DNA from 3 places in the Devosia sp. 919 genome. Region 1 is predicted to be linked to each of the others. Evidence: predicted binding sites of a transcription regulator. Region 1 holds the regulator's gene; each other region holds the start of a gene.
What was found. The regulator LexA, encoded in region 1, represses DNA repair genes until DNA is damaged. The targets are predictions, from matches to a motif close to TGTTCNNNNTGTGTTCNG.
Positions count from the first base shown of each region.

Region 2: a site for LexA is predicted at 5,392-5,409, ahead of ssb (single-stranded DNA-binding protein). Genes of this name have one in related genera too.
Region 3: a site for LexA is predicted at 3,923-3,940, ahead of HRQ64_RS06115 (PA0069 family radical SAM protein). Genes of this name have one in related genera too.

Region 1 is NZ_JABAOL010000001.1:2,270,275-2,277,569, forward strand. It holds gene HRQ64_RS11150 (IlvD/Edd family dehydratase) at 1-920, shown strand, start outside; gene HRQ64_RS11155 (NUDIX domain-containing protein) at 1,606-1,971, opposite strand; gene lexA (transcriptional repressor LexA) at 2,013-2,726, opposite strand; gene glp (gephyrin-like molybdotransferase Glp) at 2,835-4,037, opposite strand; gene moaC (cyclic pyranopterin monophosphate synthase MoaC) at 4,034-4,516, opposite strand; gene trpC (indole-3-glycerol phosphate synthase TrpC) at 4,513-5,328, opposite strand; gene trpD (anthranilate phosphoribosyltransferase) at 5,325-6,347, opposite strand; gene HRQ64_RS11185 (aminodeoxychorismate/anthranilate synthase component II) at 6,344-6,940, opposite strand; gene trpE (anthranilate synthase component I) at 7,051-7,295, opposite strand, start outside.
Region 2 is NZ_JABAOL010000001.1:1,763,441-1,770,735, reverse strand. It holds gene HRQ64_RS08535 (efflux RND transporter permease subunit) at 1-665, shown strand, start outside; gene HRQ64_RS08530 (hypothetical protein) at 787-1,314, shown strand; gene HRQ64_RS08525 (SDR family NAD(P)-dependent oxidoreductase) at 1,382-2,122, opposite strand; gene HRQ64_RS08520 (DUF2267 domain-containing protein) at 2,266-2,730, shown strand; gene bsh (choloylglycine hydrolase) at 2,699-3,673, opposite strand; gene HRQ64_RS08510 (hypothetical protein) at 3,736-4,443, opposite strand; gene ssb (single-stranded DNA-binding protein) at 4,734-5,234, opposite strand; gene uvrA (excinuclease ABC subunit UvrA) at 5,695-7,295, shown strand, end outside.
Region 3 is NZ_JABAOL010000001.1:1,274,089-1,281,383, forward strand. It holds gene HRQ64_RS06100 (helix-turn-helix domain-containing protein) at 26-445, shown strand; gene HRQ64_RS06105 (site-specific DNA-methyltransferase) at 751-1,884, opposite strand; gene HRQ64_RS06110 (ribonuclease HII) at 1,967-2,638, opposite strand; gene HRQ64_RS06115 (PA0069 family radical SAM protein) at 2,703-3,851, opposite strand; gene HRQ64_RS06120 (MDR family MFS transporter) at 4,178-5,662, shown strand; gene moaB (molybdenum cofactor biosynthesis protein B) at 5,721-6,257, opposite strand; gene HRQ64_RS06130 (MFS transporter) at 6,235-7,295, opposite strand, start outside.

The DNA of each region.
Region 1 (7,295 bases):
TCGAGCTCGACCTGCAGGACTTCCAGACCTATGGGCACAAGGTGCCGCTGCTGGTGAACCTGCAGCCGGCCGGCGAATATCTCGGCGAGGATTACTACCATGCGGGCGGCGTGCCGGCGGTGGTCAACGAGCTGATGAAGCAGGGGCTGATCCGTGAGAATGCACCCACCGTCAACGGCAAGACCATCGGCGAGAACTGCCGCAACACCCCCATCCAGGACGAGAAGGTGATCCGCCCCTTCGAGCAGCCGCTCAAGGAAGAAGCCGGGTTCCTGGTGCTGCGCGGCAATCTCTTCGATAACGCGATCATGAAGACCAGCGTGATCTCGCCCGAGTTCCGCGAGCGCTACCTTGCCAATCCCGAGCATCCCGGCATGTTCGAGGGCAAGGCCGTGGTGTTCGATGGTCCGGAGGACTATCATCACCGGATCGATGATCCCTCGCTCGATATCGACGAGCACACGCTGCTGTTCATGCGCGGCGCGGGCCCGATCGGCTACCCGGGGGCGGCCGAAGTCGTCAATATGCGGCCCCCTGCCTACCTCATCAAGAAGGGTATCCACGCGCTGGCCTGTATTGGCGACGGGCGCCAATCCGGCACGTCGGGCTCGCCCTCGATCCTCAACGCCTCGCCCGAAGCGGCAGCGGGCGGCAACCTTGCCATCCTGCGCACGGGTGACCGGGTGCGGATCGACCTCAACAATGGCACCGCCGATATCCTGATTTCGGACGCCGAGATCGCGACGCGCCGGCAGGAACTGGCGGAAGCGGGCGGCTACAAGTACCCCGCGCACCAGACGCCCTGGCAGGAGATCCAGCGCGGGCTGGTCGACCAGCTCGGCAATGGCGCCGTACTCAAGCCAGCAGTGGCTTACCAGCGCATTGCCCAGACCTATGGCGTGCCGCGCGACAACCACTAGGGCATAAGGCCCAACGACTTCGAAATCCCCGCTTCGGCGGGGATTTCTGTTTCCAAGGCACGGCGAAACTCCGGTCGGCGCGAGGCCTCCGGTTGGGAGCGGCGTTGGCGAGGCATTGCCTCAAAAAACGTTGCGCAAAACGGAAGCTCCGCCCCGCCAACAGCGACTGGGTGCCGACGCCCGCGCCCTCCTGCGGCGCATGCCAGATTCCGCGGATGTCGAACTAAACCCTGGCGGGCACCGCTGCCTGCGCCACATCAGGGTTCCGATGGCCAGTGCAGCTGCCATCGCGATTCTTCACCCAAGACCACCGGACGATAGAGGTCCACGGCTCTTGCGGACACCGGCCGGATCGCGGCGACCCACGATCCCCCAGCCTCCGCGCACCAACCACTCGTCATGATCTCGCTTGGGTGCGCGGATGAGGAGACTATGCGGGTGATCGGCGCGGGCGGGGATAAGTTATTGTCGGGGGGTATGGGGCTTGAGCGGATTGCGCGCTGGAGGTGGCCAGCTGGGTCTAACGTCACTCGCGGAGGAGGGGACTAAACCCCCACCCCGGTCCTCCCCTCAAGGGGGAGGGTGAAGGAGGGGGCACACAGGCGCTGGTCTGGTGCGGCTGATGAGGACCCTAGGGCGGCAATCGAGTTCCGTCGAAGAGATTGTTTCTTGGCCGATTCCGGCTTTAGGCGTGGCGAGCGATGTGGGCGAGGGCCCGCTGGAACATGGGGTGCCATTCGGGGCCCGGTTGGCGCTCGAGTGGCCACCAGAAGAACTCGAACCAATGACCGCCATCATCATGGGTGAAGTGGCGCCAGTGTTCGGCCAGGGGAGCCAAGGCGATCACCACAACAAAGTGCCAAAGCTGTTTATCTGCAATGGCACTACTGGAAGGCAGGGTGCGCGAAACTTCTGCCTGCAGGCCAGACTCCTCTGCGAGTTCACGCAGGGCACCGATTTCAATCGGCTCGGGGCCTTCCCGTGTTCCTTTCACCAGCTGAAAGCCAGCCAAAGGATGCCTGAACGCCAAGCACTGGCGTTCTTGCGCCACCACTCGCAGCAGGACAGGACAGAGTTTTTCGACCCTGGGCGTCAATATTTACGCAGCAGGCCCACCAGGCGGCCCTGAACCTTGACGCGGTCGGGCGGGAAGATGCGGGTTTCGTAGGCGGGATTGGCCGCTTCAAGCGCGATGGTGTTGCCCTTGCGACGCAGCCGCTTGAGGGTGGCTTCCTCGTCATCCACCAGGGCAACGATGATCTCGCCGGTCCCGGCAACATCCTGGCGACGGATCAGCACGGTGTCGCCATCGAAAATGCCCGCATCGATCATCGAATCGCCGCGCACTTCCAGCGCATAGTGCTCGCCCGGGCCAAGCATTTCGGGTGGCACCGAGATGGTGTGGGAGTGGCTCTGGATGGCCTCGATGGGCGTACCGGCGGCGATCCGACCCATGACCGGCACGGCCACGGGGCGCACATAATCATCGCTCCAGCCCGAGCGCGGCGGCGGAGCGGCAACACGGCCCAGATTGCCTTCGATGACGCTGGGCTCGAAGCGGGCCTTGCGGCCGCCGAGCGCGGGGTTCATCGAATCGGGGAGTTTGAGCACTTCCAGCGCCCGCGCGCGATTGGGGAGGCGGCGGATGAAGCCGCGCTCCTCAAGCGCCGTGATCAGGCGGTGAATGCCCGACTTGGAGGCCAGATCCAACGCGTCCTTCATTTCGTCAAACGAAGGGGGAATGCCGCTTTCCTTCATCCGCTCATGGATGAACATCAGCAGTTCATGTTGCTTTCGCGTCAGCATCGGAGCCCTTCAATCGCAGAATCGGAACAAAGACTGAACGAGCATAGGTGTTCCAGTTATGTTCTGCAATAACGCTCATGGGTGGAGGCGAAAATTCTTTGGCTCTGCCTAGAACCCGTCCAGCGGAATGGCTGGAACGAGAGCGCCAGCCGGCTGGCCGGGATCGTATTCAGGCTGCACCAGCAGCATATCGGCGCGGGCCAGCGAGGAGGTATGACCGCTATCGGTTTCGCTGATGGGGAGCACGCCCGCACCTCGGCTTGAATGCACGCTTTGGGCACGCATGAAGTGGCGCCGGGCGGTATTGGGCGGCGTGGGCGCAAGGAGCGGCAGGTGCCAGGGGGCGGGTTCGGCGACGCCGAGCCAGCGCCGCAGCGCCGGCTTGATGAAGACGGCGGCGGTCACCATGGCCGAAACCGGATTGCCAGGCAGGCCAAACACCAGGGTTTTGCCCAGAGTGCCGAACATCAGTGGCTTGCCCGGGCGCATATTGATGCGCCAGAAATCAAGCTGCACGCCGAGACTCAGCAGGATTTCCTGCACGATATCATGGTCGCCAACACTCGCGCCGCCCGTGGTGATGACGAAGTCGGGCGCTTCGGCAAAGATGCCGGCAAGGCGCTCGGCAAGCGCCGCCCGGTTGTCGGGAGCGATCCCGTAGTCGCGGATCTCTGCGGCGTAAGGCGCAAGGAGCGGCCGCAAGCCGAAGCTGTTGGAGGCAACGATCTGGCCCGGTCCGAGAGCGGTGCCGGGCAGCACCAGTTCGTCCCCGGTGGCAAGGAGCGCGATGCGCGGCTGCACGGCAACGGGCAGCGTCGGGCAATTGGCGGCGGCTGCGACGGCCAGTTGCATGGGGGTGAGGCGAGAGCCTCTCGGAATCAGCTCCTGTCCCTGCCGGAAGTCGTGGCCAAGCGGGCGAATGCTGCGCCCCACGGGAGGCTGGGCGGCAAAGCTGACGCGATCGCCGGTGCGGGTCGCTTCCTCCTGCATGATCACGGCATCCGCGCCGGGGGGCACGGGCGCGCCGGTGAAGATGCGCACGCAGGTGCCCGGGGCGATATCCGCGCCAAAGCCGGCGCCGGCCTGTGCGGTGCCCACGACTTCAAGGCTCGCGCCTGGCACGATATCGGCGGCGCGCACGGCATAGCCATCCATGGCGCTGGCGGGGAAAGGCGGCTGGTCATGACGGGCGAGCAGGGGCTCGGTCAACACCCGGCCGGCGGCAGCTTCCAGCGGCACCGACTCGGTGCGGGCGGGGGGCACGCGGGCGAAAATGGCCGCGAGGGCGTCTTCAACCGGGAGCAGGCTCATGGCGCGCGCTGGAAATCGCCGGACTTGCCGCCCGATTTTTCGAGCAGACAGATCGCGGAGATAACCATCTCGCGGTCGATGCCCTTGGCCATGTCGTAAAGCGTAAGGGCGGCGGTGGAAGCCGCCACGAGGGCTTCCATTTCCACCCCGGTCTGGCCGGTGGTTTCGGCAGTCGCAAGAATGGTGATGGCGCCGGGCTCGCGCGCCTCCAGCTCGACGCTGACCTTGGTGAGCGGGATGGGGTGGCAAAGAGGGATGAGCTCGGCGGTCTTTTTGGCTGCCATGATGCCCGCGACGCGCGCGACGGCCAGGGCGTCGCCCTTCTTGAGGGCGCCACCCATGATGGCGGCAATGGTTTCGGGCCGACCGCTGATCACCGCCTGGGCGAGGGCGCGGCGGCGGGTGACTGCCTTGTCGCCGATATCAACGATCCGGGCCTCCCCGCGCTCGTTGAGATGGGTCAGCTGCGGCTCGCTCATGGATGGGCGGCCTGGCGCACACCCTGCAGGAGGGCGCGGGTGGCGGCGACCACATCGGCCTGGCGCATCAGCGATTCGCCGACAAGGAAGGTGCCGATGCCGGCTGTGCGGTCGAGATGCTGCAGGTGTTCATGGCCGTTGATGCCGCTTTCGCTGACCAGCACCTTGCCGGCTGGAACGCCGCCCGCGAGGTTGACCGAGGTATCGAGCCGGGTTTCGAAGGTGCGCAGATTGCGGTTGTTGATGCCAATGAACTCGGCATCGAGCGCCAGCGCCCGGTCGAGCTCGAGCTGGTCATGCACCTCGACCAGGGCATCCATGCCCCATTCGCGGGCGGAATCGAGCAGGTAGCGCGCGACGTCGTCACCGACAGCGGCGAGGATAATGAGGATGCAATCGGCGCCCCAAGCGCGCGCTTCGGCGACCTGGTAGGTTTCGAAGAGGAAATCCTTGCGCAGGACCGGCAAGGCGGTGGCGTCGCGCGCCTCGCGCAAGAACGCCGGCGAGCCCTGGAACGAGGGCTGATCGGTGAGGACCGAAAGGCACGTCGCGCCGGCCCCTTCATAGGCGCGGGCGATCTCTGCCGGGTTGAAATCGGGCCTGATCAGGCCCTTGGAGGGGCTGGCTTTCTTGACCTCGGCGATCAAGGCGTATTCGCCGCGGGCGCGCTTGGCCTTGATGGCGGCGAGAAAGCCGCGTGGCGGGGGCTGGTCATGGGCGGCAGCAACCACTTCGTCCCAAGGGCGCAGGGCCTTGGCCGCGGCGATTTCCTCGCGCTTATAGGCTTCGATCTGCTTGAGAATATCGCTCATGGGGGTGTTCCATTGGAGATGGCGACAAGGCGCTCGAGGGTTTCCCGGGCCTTGCCGCTGTCGATCATTTCGGCGGCCATGGCGGCGCCGCTGCGCAGGTCACTCACCACATCGGCCACGATCAGCGAGGCGGCGGCATTGAGGAGAACGATGTCGCGATAGGCGCCGGGCGCGCCGTCAAAGAGCGCGTGGATGGCGAGGGCATTATATTCGGGCTCGCCACCCAGGAGGTCATTGGGATCATGGCGCGACAGGCCGGCGTCTTCGGGGGTAATCTCGAAGCTGCGCAGATTGCCGTTCGCGATCTCGGCGACATAGGAGGGCCCGGTGACGGTGATCTCATCGAGCCCGTCGCTGCCATGGACCACCCAGGCCTTGATGGCGCGGTTGGCAAGGAGCGCTGCAGCGACCGGCTCCACCCATTCGGGGGAATAAACGCCGAGCATATAGCGGCGCACCCCGGCAGGATTGGATTGGGGCCCGAGCAGGTTGAACATGGTGCGCACGCCCATTTCGGCGCGCGAAGGGCCGACATGGCGCATGGCTGGATGATGGGCCGGCGCGAACATGAAGCCGATCCCGGCCTCGTTGATGCAGCGCGAAATTTCGGCGGGGGTGAGGTCGAGCTTGACCCCAAGGGCTTCAAGGGCCTGGGAGGAGCCCGATTTGGAAGACAATGCGCGGTTGCCGTGCTTGGCGACGGGAACGCCGGCGGCGGCAACAACGATGGCGCTGGCTGTCGAGATGTTGAGCGTGCCAACACCATCACCGCCGGTGCCGACAATGTCGATGGCGTGTTCGGGGGCGTCGACCGTCACCATCTGCTCGCGCAGGATCGACACGGCGGCGGCGATCTCACCCACCGACTCGCCCTTGAGGCGCATGCCCATGAGGAAAGCGCCGAGTTGAGAGGGCGTGGCTTCGCCGGCCATGATGGTGCGCATCACCGAGCGCATTTCCTCGCCAGTGAGATTGCGGCGATCAGCAATCTTGGCCAGTGCCTGCTTGATGTCCATCAGGCGGTCTTTCCGTTGAAGTCGCGAGCGAGGTTGAGGAAGTTCTGCAACAGCGCGTGCCCGTTCTCGGAGGCGATGCTTTCCGGGTGAAACTGCACGCCGTGTACCGGCAGGCTTTCGTGCTGCATGCCCATGATCAGACCATCATCGGTGGTGGCGGTGACCTTGAGGGTAGCGGGCAGGGTGGTCGGTTCAACCACCAGCGAGTGGTAGCGCGTGGCTTCAAAGCGCGAGTTGAGACCGCGGAAGAGGCCTTCGCCGGTGTGGTTGATGGCGCTGGTCTTGCCATGCACCAGTTCGGGCGCACGCACGACGTCGCCGCCCATGGCCTGCCCGATGGCCTGATGACCAAGGCATACGCCCAGGATGGGGATCTGCGCCTTGAAGCGGTCGATTACCGCCAGGCACACGCCGGCTTCGTTGGGGGTGCAGGGCCCGGGAGACAGGACGATAGCCTGGGGGGCCATGGTTTCGATCTCGTCGGGGGTGATCTTGTCGTTGCGCACCACGGTGAGTTCGGCGCCAAGTTCGCCCAGATAGTGGACGAGGTTGTAGGTGAAGCTGTCGTAGTTATCGATAACGAGCGTGCGGGTCATGGGTCTGCTCCAGCGCAGCTATAGGGAATGAGGGTTCAGAGATCAGAACCAGCCCCGCCATCGATAATTGTTCGACCTCATCGTGAGGTCCACGCTGGTCTTGCTGCCGCTCATTGCCCGATCCTCGCCTCGCCGGCATAGCGTAGCGCTTCCTCGGCAGCGCTGAAAAGGGCGCGTGCCTTGTTTTCGCATTCCATCTGCTCGAGCGCGGGCTGGCTATCGGCCACAATGCCGGCGCCGGACTGCACATAAAGCTTGCCGTCCTTGTGCACGGCGGTGCGCAAGACAATGCAGGTGTCCATGGTGCCATCGGCTCCGAAATAGCCGACGCAGCCGCCATAGATGCCGCGGCGCG
Region 2 (7,295 bases), 510 kb from region 1:
GGGCGGCGGGGATCGAGGGCGCTGAAATCGGCGGGTTCCGGGTGATGACGACCTTTGCCACCGACCAGATCGTGAGCGGGCTGCAGCTCGACCTGACGCTGTCGGTGCTGGTCAATCTGGGGCTGATCGGCTTTGCCTTCCAGAGCTTCCGGGTGGCGCTGGCTTCGGCCATTCCCAACCTCTTTCCCGTACTGGGAACGGAGGCCTGGCTGTATTTCTCGGGCGCCGGGCTGCAACTGACCACGGTGATTGCGCTGACCATCGCCTTTGGCATCGCGGTGGACGACACCGTGCATTTCCTGTCGCATTATCTGCATGCGCGACGAGAGGAAGGCATGGAGCACCTGGCGGCGGTCAAGCACACGCTGGACCGGATCGGCGGCGCGATCGTCGCGACGACGATCATCCTCTGCGCCGGGGTGGTGATCGTGACCTTTTCGGAGCTGCCGCAGGTAGCGCTGTTCGGCAAGCTGTTCGTATCGACGCTGGCCTTTGCCGTGATCGGGGATCTGTTCATCCTGCCGGCCTTGCTGGCCGCGGGCGGCAAGTTCTTTCACCCGCTGGGCAAGATCAAGGTGCGCATGGCCGATCATGAATCGACGCCCGATGATCCGAGCGGAGAAGCGGCTTCGCGCGGCGCGGCGCCGTCCTCGATCGTTTCGTAGCTGGCTCGCTGGCGTGGGATCTGGGTTGTTCACATTGTCGCGAATTTTGCCGCGCGGCAGCAGGGTTTTGCTAAGCTCGGGCGCTGTGGCCGGGGGGCAGTTTTCCATTCGGAGGGTTAGGATGAACTATTTCGGGCCTGTGGCGCGTGCCCTGGCATTCGCGGGTCTTGCCTTGTCTGGCGTTGTTGGTGCGGCGCCGGCCTTTGCTGCGCCGGCCGATGTGGCCCTGCTCCAATCCTATATCGGGGATTGGCGCGGCCGCGGCACGCTGACCGGGGATCGCTCGGAAACCGTGGTGTGCCGGCTCAAGGTCAGCACGGGCAATAGCGACAAGGTCAATTATAGCGGGCGCTGCACGCTGGCCGGCAAGGTGCTCTCGATCAATGGCACGCTCGCCTATGTGGACGCGCAGCGGCGGTTCGAGGCGGCGATGACCTCCAACGCCGCTTTTTCGGGCATTGCCGTGGGGCAAAAGCGCGGCAAGGGACTGCTGTTCAACCTGCGCGAACGCGACCAGGACGAAGAAGGCAAGGAATACGATATCTCGGCCGATATTGCGCTCGACCAGGACGAGATCACGGTGGGCTTCAACGTGGTTTATGTTGAAACTGGCGAAAGCATCCGCGCCAATGTGCCGTTCAGCAAATAGTCTTTGAGCCCAAAGGATGACTGCAAGGGGCGGCCGGGTGGTCGCCCTTTTCGTATGTGCTCCGGCGTCATTGGGCGGTGTAGCCACCATCCAGCGCGTAAACCCCGCCAGTGGCAAAGGCGCTGCGCGGGGACAGCAGGAAGAGGATGAACTCGGCGACTTCCTCGGGCTCGGCCAGCCGCCCCATCGGGTGGCTTTGGCGGAACAGGGTCAGCGCATCTTCGCCGGCGGCGAGCACTTTGGGCGTGGCCACATAGCCGGGTGCGAGGGCGTTGACGCGAATGCCGGTGTTGGCGAGCTCCAGAGCAGCGCTGCGAGTAAGACCCACGACGCCGTGCTTGGCTGCAGTATAGGCAGCCATGCCGGGAATGCCGACCACGCCATTAGCCGAGGACATGTTGACAATGGCCCCAGTGCCAGCCGCCGCAAGCGCCGGGACCTGGTATTTGAGGCAATGGAACATGCCGGTGAGATCGGTGGCGATGACTTCGGCCCAAACCGCCGGATCGTAATCGGCAATGGGGGTTGGCGCGGGTCCGGTGATGCCGACACAGTTGACGCAAAGCTCGAGGCGGCCGAACGCCGCTACGGCCTGCGCCACCATGCGCTCGACGGCAGCGGGGTCCCGCACGTCGCAGGGCGCGGCAACGATGCCCGGCAGTTCGCGCTGCAGGCGCTGCGCCTGTTCGAGCGTGTGCACGCCACCAAACACCCGCGCTCCCGCCCGGTGCAGGGCGCGAGCCGTCGCTTCCCCGATGCCCGAGCCGGCCCCGGTGACCAGGGCGGTTTTATCCGCAAATTCACTCATCTCCGTGCCTCCTGGTTGATTGCTGCTGGCGGTTTAAGGGCCGCGCGGGACAAGTCTTGTCAGGAGGGCGCGAATTGGCGCCGCCAGCGTGCGCGCGCGGCCAAGTGGTGGCAGATTGGTGACCGGCTGAGAGGAGGATGCGGATGACGGTGCCAAACGAATACCGGCGGGCTTCGGCTGAGTTCGATGCGTTGCTGGCGGCAATTGCCGAGCAAGCGGGTCTGACGACGCGGCATCAGGCCTATACTATGCTGCAGGGGGTGTTGCTGGCGTTCCGGCGACGGTTGACGCTCGAGGAAGGGATCGTGTTCGTGCAGATCCTGCCGCCAATGCTGCGGGCCTTGTTTGTGATGGACTGGGACCCGCAAGCGGAACCGGTGGCGGTGCTGGACCGCGCGGCATGGCGCCGGGAGGTACGGGAGTTGCGGCCCAACCACAATATCTCGCCCCCGAGCGCCATCGAGGATGTGGCGACGGTGCTGTGGCGCAGCATGGATCAATCGAGCTTTGCCGAGTGCCTCGACAAGTTGCCCCCATTCGCCCGGGAGTTCTGGGCGCCGGCCGGCAGCCGAGACCTCAGTTCTGCATCTGGATCTGCTGGCCCTTGATCAGCGGATAGGCGGCAAGCGCGGAGCCGTCGAGGTCCTCCTTGCGCATGTCGACCCCGGTGACCTGGCTGTTCTCGTAGGTCGTGTAGTAATAGATGCCCTTGTCGGTGTTGCAGCACGACGAGTAGATGGTGATCTCGTATTTGCCGTTGCCGACGTCCACGCAGCCGCGCTGCTGGGCCACCGACTCCAAGATCTTGAAGAACTGGCTGATCGATTCCGACTCGGAGTCCCCGGAAATCGCGTTCAGCTTGGTGAAGGCGGCCTTGACGAAGCGGGAGGACGAGGACAGATCGCCGGGCAATCCGATCGCGCCCATGCCGCGGCTGTAGACGTCGAAGCTGAGCTGGTCCGAGAAATGCGGCTCGGGCGGATTGCGCGACAGGTGCATGAAGTTGTTGAGGTTGAAGGACTGGATGTCAAAGGTCGGGTTATTGGTGAGCACGCCGATAGGGTTGTCGTAGACCTTCAAGCCGTCGCGCACCGACTCCACAGTGATGGACTTGTTGCGGTCCGAGATGATCCAGTGCAGCGGCGAGAGCGGGAAGGCCTCGCTGAACGAAATGTCCACGAGGTTGAACGCGCGCAGCTCGGCCTTGACCTGGTCCACCGTTTCGAACTTGCCCAGGATCCAGGGGATGAACTCGAAGGGCGTGATATTGGTCTGGCCGGGGGCTTCGGGCTTGTAATCGGCATTACCGGGGAAATTGAGCCCCGCCATGCTGAGCCCCTTCTCGTTGGTCGCGTCGTAGTACAGCGGATAGCCATCCGAGATGGTCGCCATGCCGATGATGGCGTGGTGCGTGTCGAGCCTGGGCATTCTGCGGAACTCGAAGGGGAAGTTGCGCGGCGTAACTGTGACGGTCTCGTTATAGGAGAACTCCAGATCGAGATTGCGGCCGAAATAATGGTCTTTGGTGGTGTAGTTGGCGCCGGTGCACATCTGCCGATCTCCCGTTCTGCCGACCGCGACGGGCCTGCAGGGCCTGTAAATAGATCAATGGCTTACTGGTGTTTCTCAAACTCGGCCTGGAATGCCGTGCGGGCATTGTGCAGGCCATCGACGAATTGCTGCCAGGAAGCGTCGGTCGCGGCGCCCAGCCGGTCGAGTTGTTCGCGACTTTCCTGCAGCCGGGCTTCCAGCGCTGCCTTGCGCGCGTCGAGCCCGGTCTTGGCGCCTGCAGCCGCATTGGCGACCGAGTGGTCGAGGTCCTCGATTTCCTGCCTGAAGGCGGCTTCCTGCGCCTCGGCCCGCGCGATGAATACGGCGCGGCGAAGTTCGTGATCAGCCTTGGCGGCGTCATAATAGGCGGCCAGATCGGTCTCGAAGTCGTCCCAATGGGTGGCGAGCGCGCTGCCCAGCCGCTCGGTTTCCTCGCGGGTCCTGGCGTCCGTGGTGGCCAGCGCCTCCTCGAGGGAGCGCTGATACTCCTCCCGCACGGCGCGCAGCTTGTCGAGTTCCGCTTCGGCCTTGGTGCGCGCGTCGCCCGCGAGTTGTTCGGTGTTTTGCTCCAGAACGGTGATGGCGGCATCCATCTCCTGCAAATGGGCTTGCGCCCAGCGGATGGCGCGGCGCGCTCCACCAGGCTCCTCAGGCGCGGCTTGCGTGGTGGCGGGGGTGGCATTGTCCTGCCCCACCACCAGCGGGGACAGGGTTAGCGAGCCCGCAAGGACGGTCACGAGCAGAGCTGCAGATGCCTTGGACGTCAACATGGTGGTTCCTTCCGGTCAGGGCTCTTGCGTGCAAACGGAGATCGGCAGCTCGGTGCCACCGCGCCAAAGTCTGGGCGACTCTTGGATGGTGCGGGCATGCACGCCTCATTTCACCGTGAAACTAGCCCGTCGCGGGTGCCGCAAATTGAGCAAAGTCAATAAAGGGGCTTTTTCCCGGGGCCGGGGCCGCCGCTGTCGCTTCATGCCTTTGAAGCCGGAAAGGCTTTACGGCAAAAAAAAAGGGCCGCCGAAGCGACCCACTTTCCTGGTTTTTATGGAGGCGTCGGGCCTCAGAACGGGATGTCGTCGTCCATGCCGCCGGACTCAAAGGCCGGGGCGCTCGGGGATGGACGGCGGCCGCCGCCACCGCCCCCATTGTCGGACTGGCGGGCGCCGCGGAAGCCGCCGGGCTCGCCGCCCCCTGCCCCTTCACCCTCGCCGCGGCCGTCGAGCAGCGTAAGGTTAGAGTTGAAGCCCTGCAGCACAATCTCGGTGGAGTATTTGTCCTGGCCGCTTTGGTCCTGCCATTTGCGGGTTTGAAGCTGGCCTTCGATGTAAACCTTGGAGCCCTTTTTGAGGTAACTTTCGGCTACACGCGCCAGACCTTCCGAAAAGATCACCACCCGGTGCCATTCGGTCTTTTCGCGCCGCTCGCCGGTGTTCTTGTCTTTCCAGTTTTCCGAGGTGGCGATGGACAGATTGACCACCTTGCCGCCGCTGGGAAGATTGCGCACTTCGGGGTCGTTGCCCAGATTGCCTACCAGAATGACCTTGTTGACGCTGCCTGCCATGACATGCTCCGTTTCGCTTTGCTTGGCCTGCGGCCCGCTTGGGTTCTACTTAACGCCCAAAACCGCGGCCGCTCAGCCTTTTTTGGCGTTTTGAACCGGTTTGTGCCGGCTGCGCCTGACCGCTGGACCCCAGTAGATGGGGATTGCCCTTTAACTTCGTTCATCTTATGTTCTCAGTGCGGGGCGAGTCAAGGATGGCGGAAGGGGCCGCCCGAGAGGTACGCGATGGGGATGCTACTGACACGCTGTGTCAGCAGGCCTGCGGGATGGAGTGGCTCCAAAGTGGTGAGCGCTTGACCCCGGGGCTTTGTTGGGCGCGTTGACAGCGGGTGCAAGGCCGCCATGCCGGCCCTTTGCCTTGCCTGCCCGGTGGCGCGCCCCTATTTGTGAGTTCCCGCCGACCGTCCGGCCGTTATATGCCGACACCTGTCTGGCGCAGCCTTTATGAACATGGATCGTGATGCCCAATCCCAGCCTTAATCGTGAAATCGTGGTGCGCGGCGCGCGCGAACACAATCTCAAGGGCATCGATGTCCGGCTGCCGCGCGACAGCCTGATCGTGATGACGGGCCTGTCCGGCTCTGGCAAATCGTCGCTGGCCTTTGACACCATCTATGCCGAAGGGCAGCGGCGCTATGTAGAGTCGCTGTCCGCTTATGCGCGGCAGTTTCTCGAAATGATGCAAAAGCCCGATGTGGAGCATATCGAGGGGCTGTCCCCCGCAATTTCCATCGAACAGAAAACCACCTCGCGCAATCCGCGCTCGACGGTGGGCACGGTCACGGAAATCTACGATTACCTGCGCCTGCTGTTTGCTCGCGTAGGCATTCCTTATTCGCCCGCCACGGGGCTGCCGATCGAGTCCCAGACCGTGTCGCAAATGGTGGACCGGGTGCTGGAGCTGCCCGAGGGCACGCGGCTTTATCTGCTGGCGCCGATTGCGCGTGGGCGCAAGGGCGAGTTCAAGAAGGAACTGGCGGAGCTGGGGCGCAAGGGCTTCCAGCGCGTCAAGATCGACGGCGAATATTTCGAGCTCGAGGATGCCCCTACCCTCGACAAGAAGTTCAAGCACGATATCGAGGCGGTGATCGACCGGGTGGTCGTGGGCCCCGACCTCAGCGGGCGCTTGGCGGAAAGCTTTGAAACGGCGCTCAAGCTCGCCGACGGCATCGCGTTGGTGGAACTGGCCGACGAAACCGACGAGAACGGCAAGCCGCGCCAGATCACCTTTTCGGAAAAGTTTGCCTGCCCGGTTTCCGGTTTCACCATTGCCGAGATCGAGCCGCGGCTGTTTTCGTTCAACAACCCGTTCGGCGCCTGCCCGGTTTGCGACGGGCTGGGGACCGAGCAGAAGATCGATCCGGGCCAGGTCGTGCCCGATTCAAGCCTCAGCCTGCGCGACGGGGCGGTGCTGCCCTGGGCCAAGACCTCGGCGCCCTATTACCTGCAAACGCTGAGCGCGGTGGTCAAGCATTTCGGCGCCTCGACCGGGACCGCCTGGGCCGACCTGCCCGACGAGGTGCGGCAGGCGGTGCTCTATGGCACCGGACGTACGGCAATCGAGTTCGTTTATGACGACGGCTTGCGGCAATACAAGACCACCAAGCCCTTTGAAGGGGTGATCGGCAACCTCGAGCGACGCTACAAGGAAACCGAAAGCGCGGGGATGCGCGAGGAGATCGAAAAATACATGTCGCAGGCGCCATGCGTGGCCTGCAACGGGTATCGGCTCAAGCCCGAAACGCTGGCGGTCAAGATTGCGGGGCTCCATATCGGGCAGGTCACCGAAATGTCGATCCGCGCCTCGGACGAGTGGTTTGCCGGGCTGATGGCGCAGCTGACGCCGAGCCAGAAGCAGATCGGCGAGCGCATTCTCAAGGAAATCCGGGACCGGCTGACCTTCCTGATCGATGTGGGGCTCGATTACCTCAGCATGTCGCGCAATTCGGGGACGCTGTCGGGCGGGGAATCGCAGCGCATTCGCCTCGCGAGCCAGATCGGCTCGGGGCTGACGGGCGTGCTGTATGTGCTCGACGAGCCCTCGATCGGGCTGCACCAGCG
Region 3 (7,295 bases), 1.0 Mb from region 1:
ACCTAGTTATAGATAGAAACGACACATGCAAGACGGCACTTTCACCACATCAGGTTACGCCGAGGAAACCCGAACGGCACGCGGAACCGTCTTTGCCAGTGACTGTTCGACACGAAAGCTGCTCGACCGCATCGGTGACAAATGGAGCGTCCTGATCCTGCTTGTGCTGGGAGATTCAGAAGCCCGGTTCAACGAACTGAGGCGGCAAATCGGCGGCATTTCGCAGAAGATGCTAAGCCAAACCCTTCAATCGCTTAGACGGGACGGGCTCATCACCCGCGAGGTTGAACCTACTACGCCGGTAACGGTCACCTATGCGATTACGCCCCTTGGCCGTGAACTGCTGACCGCATTGCGCATGATGATCGATTGGGCAGAAACCAGGCTGCCGGAGGTTGAGGCGGCGCAGCGTCTTCATGACGGGGCCTCGCAGTCGCTGGATTGATAAAGTCTGCGTGACCTGGCTGCCAGCGCCGTGGCCGAAAGATGCCGGGTCCTTCGCCTGACACATGTCAGCGGACGACGGCGTGAACGAAGCTGCATCAAGGGCACGGACCGTCGCCTTGCGTGTGTTGTTCTCTATGGCGATCCCCAGGAAGGGGTCTATGCAGGGTTTATCCCAGCATCAGCCATGAGCGCTCCGGTGAGCACAACTGGGAAAGGCCCCTCCGAGAACCCCGGGCAAAGAAAAAGGCCGCCGGTTTGGAACCAGCGGCCTTGAAGTAGAGCCTGAATGATTGGAGGTCAGGATCAGGCAGAAAGCAAATCAAGTTTCGCGCGGATGTCCGCCCGAAGGTCGTCGATGGGAGCGATATGGCCCCCTTGTTCGTAATGCCAGAAAGTCCACCCGTTGCATGCCTCGGCGCCCTGCACCAGCGCACCCACTTTGTGGATGGAGCCCTGATGGGAACCCGAGACGAGCGAGCCGTCTGCACGAACCATGGCGAAGTAACGTTTGGTTAAGTCGAAAAGTTGCGTGCCCGGTTCAATCATTCCCTGCTCGACCAGCGAGCCAAAGGGAATGCGGGTTTCCTTGCGCTTGGGCGTGACCGATTGCAGGGCTTCAAAGACACCCGGCCGGATGGTCGCGATGCGGTTGCGCGCGGCATCCACATAGATCTGCTCGCGCTCGATGCCGATGAAATGGCGCCCGAGCTTGCGCGCGACAGCCCCCGTCGTGCCAGTGCCGAAGAATGGGTCAAGCACGATGTCGCCGGGCTTGGTGGTGGCATTGAGAATGCGGAACAGGAGGGCTTCGGGCTTTTGCGTGGGATGCACCTTGCCGTCGTCCTCGCCCTTGAGGCGCTCATTGCCGGTGCACAGCGGAAACAGCCAATCGGAGCGCATCTGCGTGTCGTCGTTGGCGAGCTTGAGCGCTTCATAATTGAAGGTGACGCGGCTTTTCTGGTTCTTGGCCGCCCAGATCAGCGTTTCATGGGCATTGGTGAACCTTGTACCCCGGAAATTGGGCATCGGATTGGCCTTGCGCCAGATCACGTCGTTGAGCATCCAGAAGTCGAGATCCTGGAGCGCCGCGCCAACGCGGAAAATGTTGTGGTAGGAGCCGATGACCCACAGGGCGCCATCGGGCTTGAGCACGCGGCGCGCCGCCGCCAGCCAGGCGCGGGTGAAACGGTCGTAATGGGCAAAGCTGTCGAACTTGTCCCAATCATCGTCCACCGCATCGACGCGGCTTTGATCGGGACGGGTCAGGCCCGATTCCAGCTGCAGATTATAGGGTGGATCGGCAAACACCAGGTCCACCGAGCCAGCGGGCAGGCTGTTCATGTGGTCGATACAATCGCCCACAAGAATGGTGTCGATGGGGAGACGCCTTGGCTCCTCCGCAAAGGCCGGTTCGGCCCGACGCGCGGTACGCAACATACACTTAACCCTAACGCAACACTAACGCTCCTGTTGTAGCGCCTCAGGGTTAAGGGAGCGTGTGCAATGGGTTAGCGTGGAGTTAAGAGGCGAGCAGGACCGGGACAGCCGCCAGCGCCAGCCGCTCGCGCGCTTCGGCAACAGGGGCAAAATCCGCGCGGTGATGGCGGCACGGACCATGGTCTTTTAAGGCGCGCATATGCTGGGGCGTGGAATAGCCCTTGTGGCTGGAAAAGCCGAAATGGGGTGCATCGCAATCCATGATCCGGCACATCCGGTCGCGCGTGACTTTCGCAACAATGGAAGCAGCAGCGATGGAAACGCTGCGCCCGTCGCCGCCCACCAGCGCCAGGCCTTCGCAGGGCAGCCCCATGGGCACATCGCGCCCATCCACAAGGACACGGTCCGGCGTAACGCAAAGGCCGTGTACGGCCTGGGTCATGGCCCAGAGCGTCGCGCCGCGAATATTGCGGGTGGCAATGATGGAGGGGGGCGCGATCACCACCGAAACCCGGGCGGTGCCCACGATCTGGGCGAACAGCGCCTCGCGCACCTCTTCGGTCAGCTTTTTGGAATCGTTGAGGCCAAGTGGAATGCAGGTGGGATCAAGGATCACCGCGGCAACGACCACGGGGCCCGCAAGAGGGCCGCGGCCAGCTTCATCGACGCCCGCGACCACGCGCGCCCCACGGGCCTGCGCGGCAAGCTCGTGGGAGTAATCGGGCTCAAGCTGGATGGGTGATTCGATCAGCATGCCGCAGCATTGCGGCGAGGGCCGGTGCCGTCAACCCGGCGCCAGGTCGCGCCGGGATCACAAATCAGAAGAGGCTCATCTGCCGGTCTTCGAGCTTGGGGGCGACGAAAAGGTCGCTGCGCAGGCCCGGAAGCTTGGCGTCGAGCCCATAGCGCTCGCGCGCTTTTTCAAAGCGCTGGGTCAGGAGGGTCGCATAAGGGCCTTCACCGGTCATGCGGGTGCCCCAGCGCGAGTCGTAATCCTTGCCATTGCGGGTATCGCGCACGAGCGAGAGCACATGGCGCACCCGGTCGGGGAAATGACGCAGCAGCCATTCCCGGAAGATGTCGCGCACTTCGCCGGGCAGGCGCAGCAGGATCATGGCGGCTCCCTTGGCACCTTGGGCGGCGGCGGCATCCAGAATGCGCTCGAGCTCCATGTCGTTGATCGCCGGGATCATCGGGGAGGCGAGTACGGAGACCGGCACGCCCGCTTCCGACAGAAGCCGAATGGCTTCGAGGCGCCGGGCCGGGGAGGAGGCACGCGGCTCCATCTTGCGGCTGAGCTTGTGGTCCATCGAGGTCATAGAGATCCCGACTTTGACCAGCCGGAGCTTGGCCAACTCGGTCAGGAGATCGAGGTCGCGGATCAGGAGGGCCGACTTGGTGGTGATGGTAACGGGGTGGCGGGTTTCCAGCATCACTTCGAGGATGCCGCGCGTCAGCTTATGCTTGCGCTCGGCCGGCTGGTAGGGGTCGGTATTGGTGCCCATTGCGACCGGCTTGACGCGATAATTCTTGGCGCCGAGTTCGGCGCGCAGCGCTTCCACCGCATTGGTTTTGACATAGATGTCGCGCTCGAACTCGATGCCGGCGGAATGGCCGAGGAATGCGTGGCTGGGACGGGCAAAGCAATAGGAGCAGCCATGCTCGCAGCCGCGATAAGCATTGATGGAGCGATCAAAGCCGATATCGGGGCTGTCATTGCTGGTGATGATGGTCTTGGCGCGCTCGATATGCTCGACCGTTTCGAACTGGGGCAGCGTTTCGACGCTGTTCCAGCCGTCATCAAAGCTTTCCCGTGCCTGGCGCTCGAAGCGGCCGCTGCGGTTGGATTGCGCGCCCCGGCCGCGATTGCGGCTGGGATCGACCAGTTCGCGCCGCGCCAGATCGGCGTCGCGGCTGCGGCTGAGCTTTTCCAGGGCTTCAAAGGACGGCGCTTGATAAAGGGCCATGAGGCGATCTCCTTGCGCTTGCCGGTCGAATCGCGACGGCACGCAGCGTGGGATTCACATAGCGCACGCACGAGAACAAAACAAGAACAAGGGTGAACAGCTGAGCTGCCTAGACTCATCAAATGGGCGTGGGGAACGGCGGATGCAAGACTGCCCTGCGTTCTGGCGGGTGGACGGGCGCGCTTGCACCCACTAAACCACCCGACCCGGCCAAGGGCGCTGAACCCCACTCGCTTCGGCGATGTCGAAATCGGGTTGGCCCGATCGTCACGGCTGTGTTCCAGCTGCCCGGGACCGAACAAATTCAATTCTGCGAAAGGCACACCATGTCCAGCGATGCTTCTGTTTTAGATGCTGTGCCCCCATCCGCCGCCGCAGCCGAGCCGGGCCTGGGCGCGCGCAATCGGCTGGTGATCAACCTGCTGCTGGTTTCGGCCTTTGTGGTGATCCTGAACGAAACCATCATGGGCGTGGCGCTGCCGCACCTGATGACCGATCTGGGGATCACCGCAAGCGCCGGCCAGTGGCTGACCACGGCGTTTCTGCTGACCATGGCGGTGGTGATTCCCATCACCGGCTTCTTGCTGCAGCGCTTTCATACGCGGCCGGTGTTTGTCGCCGCCATGAGCACGTTTTCGCTCGGCACCCTGATCTGCGCCACCGCTCCTGGCATTGAACTGCTGATTGCGGGTCGGGTGGTGCAGGCCATCGGCACGGCGATCATGATGCCGCTGCTGATGACGACGGTGATGAACCTCGTGCCGCCCGCAACGCGGGGCAAGACCATGGGCAATATCTCGACCGTGATCTCGGTGGCGCCAGCGATCGGCCCGACCATTTCGGGCCTGATCCTGTCGCAGTTGGATTGGCGCTGGATGTTTATCCTCGTTTTGCCGATTGCGCTGGGGAGCCTCGCGCTGGGATTTGCGCGCATCCGCAATGTTTCGACGCCCAAATCCGTGCCGATCGATGTGATTTCGGTCGGTATGTCGGTGGTGGGTTTTGGCAGCCTGGTTTATGGGCTGAGCGGGCTGGGGGAAGCTGCGAGCCATCCCGGTCCCGTGCCGGCCTGGGCGCCGCTGGTGCTTGGCGTCGTGGTGATCGGGCTCTTCGTGCTGCGCCAGCTTTCCCTACAGAAGCGCGACCGTGCCCTGCTTGATCTGCGCACCCTGCAAACGCCGACCTTCAGCATCTCGGTGGTGCTGATGGCGGTGATGATGATGGCGATGTTCGGTATGTTGATCCTGCTGCCGATCTATCTGCAGAACGTGCTGGGGCTCTCGACGCTGCAGACCGGCTTGATGCTGCTGCCGGGCGGCCTCGTTATGGGGCTCTGCGCGCCAGTGGTAGGTCGGCTCTATGACAAACATGGTCCCACCGTGCTGCTCGTGCCCGGCGCGACCATTGTGAGCCTCGTCTTGTGGAGCCTGACCATGGTTACGGAAAGCACGCCCTTTGGCTGGCTGCTGGCGGCCCATCTGGCCTTCAGCGTCGGTTTGTCGCTGATGTTTACGCCCCTGTTTTCGGCGAGCCTCGGTTCGCTCCAGCCCAAGCTGTATTCGCATGGCAGCGCCGTGATCGGCACGGTGCAGCAGGTGGCCGGGGCAGCGGGCACGGCGTTGTTTGTGGCGCTGATGACCCTGCAGTCGGCCAATCTGCTGGCCGGTGGTACCGAGCCATTGGCGGCAGCGGCGGGCGGCATCCGCTCGGCGTTCTTCGTGGGGGCGATTATCTCGCTGTTCGCGATCGTGGCCGCATTCTTTGTGCGCAAGCCCAAGGGCGGCACGCCGGGCATGGTGCACGGGCACTAAGGCATCTCAAGTTCGATAACACTTCAGAACGGCGGCCTTTGGGCCGCCGTTTTGCGTTTCAGCGCTCGGCGAGGCGTGGCATCACTTCCACGAAGTTGCAGGGTTTGTGCCGATAATCGAGCTGGTCGCGCAAAATGCCTTCCCAGGCATCCCGGCAGGCGCCGCGGGAGCCCGGCAGGCAGAACACAAAGGTTTCCCCGATCAGCCCAGCCGTGGCGCGCGACTGAATCGAGGACGTGCCGATCTTGGTGGCCGAGTATTGGTGGAACAGGACCGAAAAGCCGTCCATGCGCTTATTGAACAGCGGCTCGATGGCTTCGGGGGTGACATCGCGGCCGGAAAAGCCGGTGCCGCCCGTGGTCAGCACCACGTCCACTTGCGGGTCCGCAACCCAGGCCTGAACGGCCGCCCGGATCGCCTGCACATCGTCAGGCACCACGCTGCGGCCAGCGCAACGATGACCATCGGCTTCCAGCATGGAAACAAGCAGGGCGCCGGAGGTGTCGGTCTCGAGCGTGCGGGTGTCCGATACGGCGAGCACGGCGATGGACAGGGGCCGGAACTCGCGGTCGTCAAATCTTGCCGTGATAAACATCGCTTTGCTCCGCTGCAGCCTGCTGTTCGTCGAGTTCGGTTTCCTCGATATCGGCCCGAGGATCAAGCGCCACCGTTTCTGGCGTCACCTGCTCGTCCGAGGCCATGGGCTGGAACGGGGTGCGCGTGGCTGCATCGGGCGCGTTGCGGATGCGCATGCGCAGGATGGCCGCGACGGCCAGGATGGCGTGGAAGATACCCGTGACGACAAAAAGGCCAACCGGCTGGAATGCACCCATGATCATGGAAGCGACGGCGGGGCCGATGGCGAGGCCAACACCCAGGGTCAGCAGCATGCCGCCAGCGATCTTGGCGAACTCGCCTTCCTTGGCGAAGTCATTGGCATGGGCCACCGCCACCGCATAAAGCGGATTGGCGGCAAAGCCATAAGCGGCGAACAGCACATACATCGGCCAACCGGCGGCCGGGTTGAGCAGCACCAGGGTCAGGGCCACGAGGGCGGCAAAGGTGGACAGCCCGATCATCACCAGGCGCCGATCGATCCGGTCGGAAAGACGGCCAAAGGGAATTTGCGCGGAGGCTCCCAGAATGGCGGCAAGGGCAAAAAGAAAAGCGATGCCGCCCGCATCGAGCCCCTGGGCATAGCCGTAGACCGGCGCCAGGGTGCCAAAAGTGCCATTGGCCATGCCGCAGCAGAATGCGGCAATCCCAGCAATGGGGGAGGTGCGGTAAAGGAGGCGCAGGTCGAGCCGGGCCGAAGACAGGGGACGCGGCTGGGGCGTCGAGGTGAGGGCGGTCGGCAGCACTGCGCAAATAAAGCTGATCGCGCCCAGCACGAAGGGCACATAGCCGGCGGTGCCGGTCATGGACATGGCGAACTGGCCAAGCACCGACGAGCACATATTGACCGTGACATAGATCGAAAAGGTCGTGCCGCGGCTGCGGTTATCGGTCACCTCATTGAGCCAGCTTTCAACGATCATCGCGGCGCCGGCAAAGCAGAAGCCCGATAGCGCGCGCAAGACAATCCAGCTGATGTCGTTGACCATCAGCAGGTTAAGGAGGATCGTGACCGTGC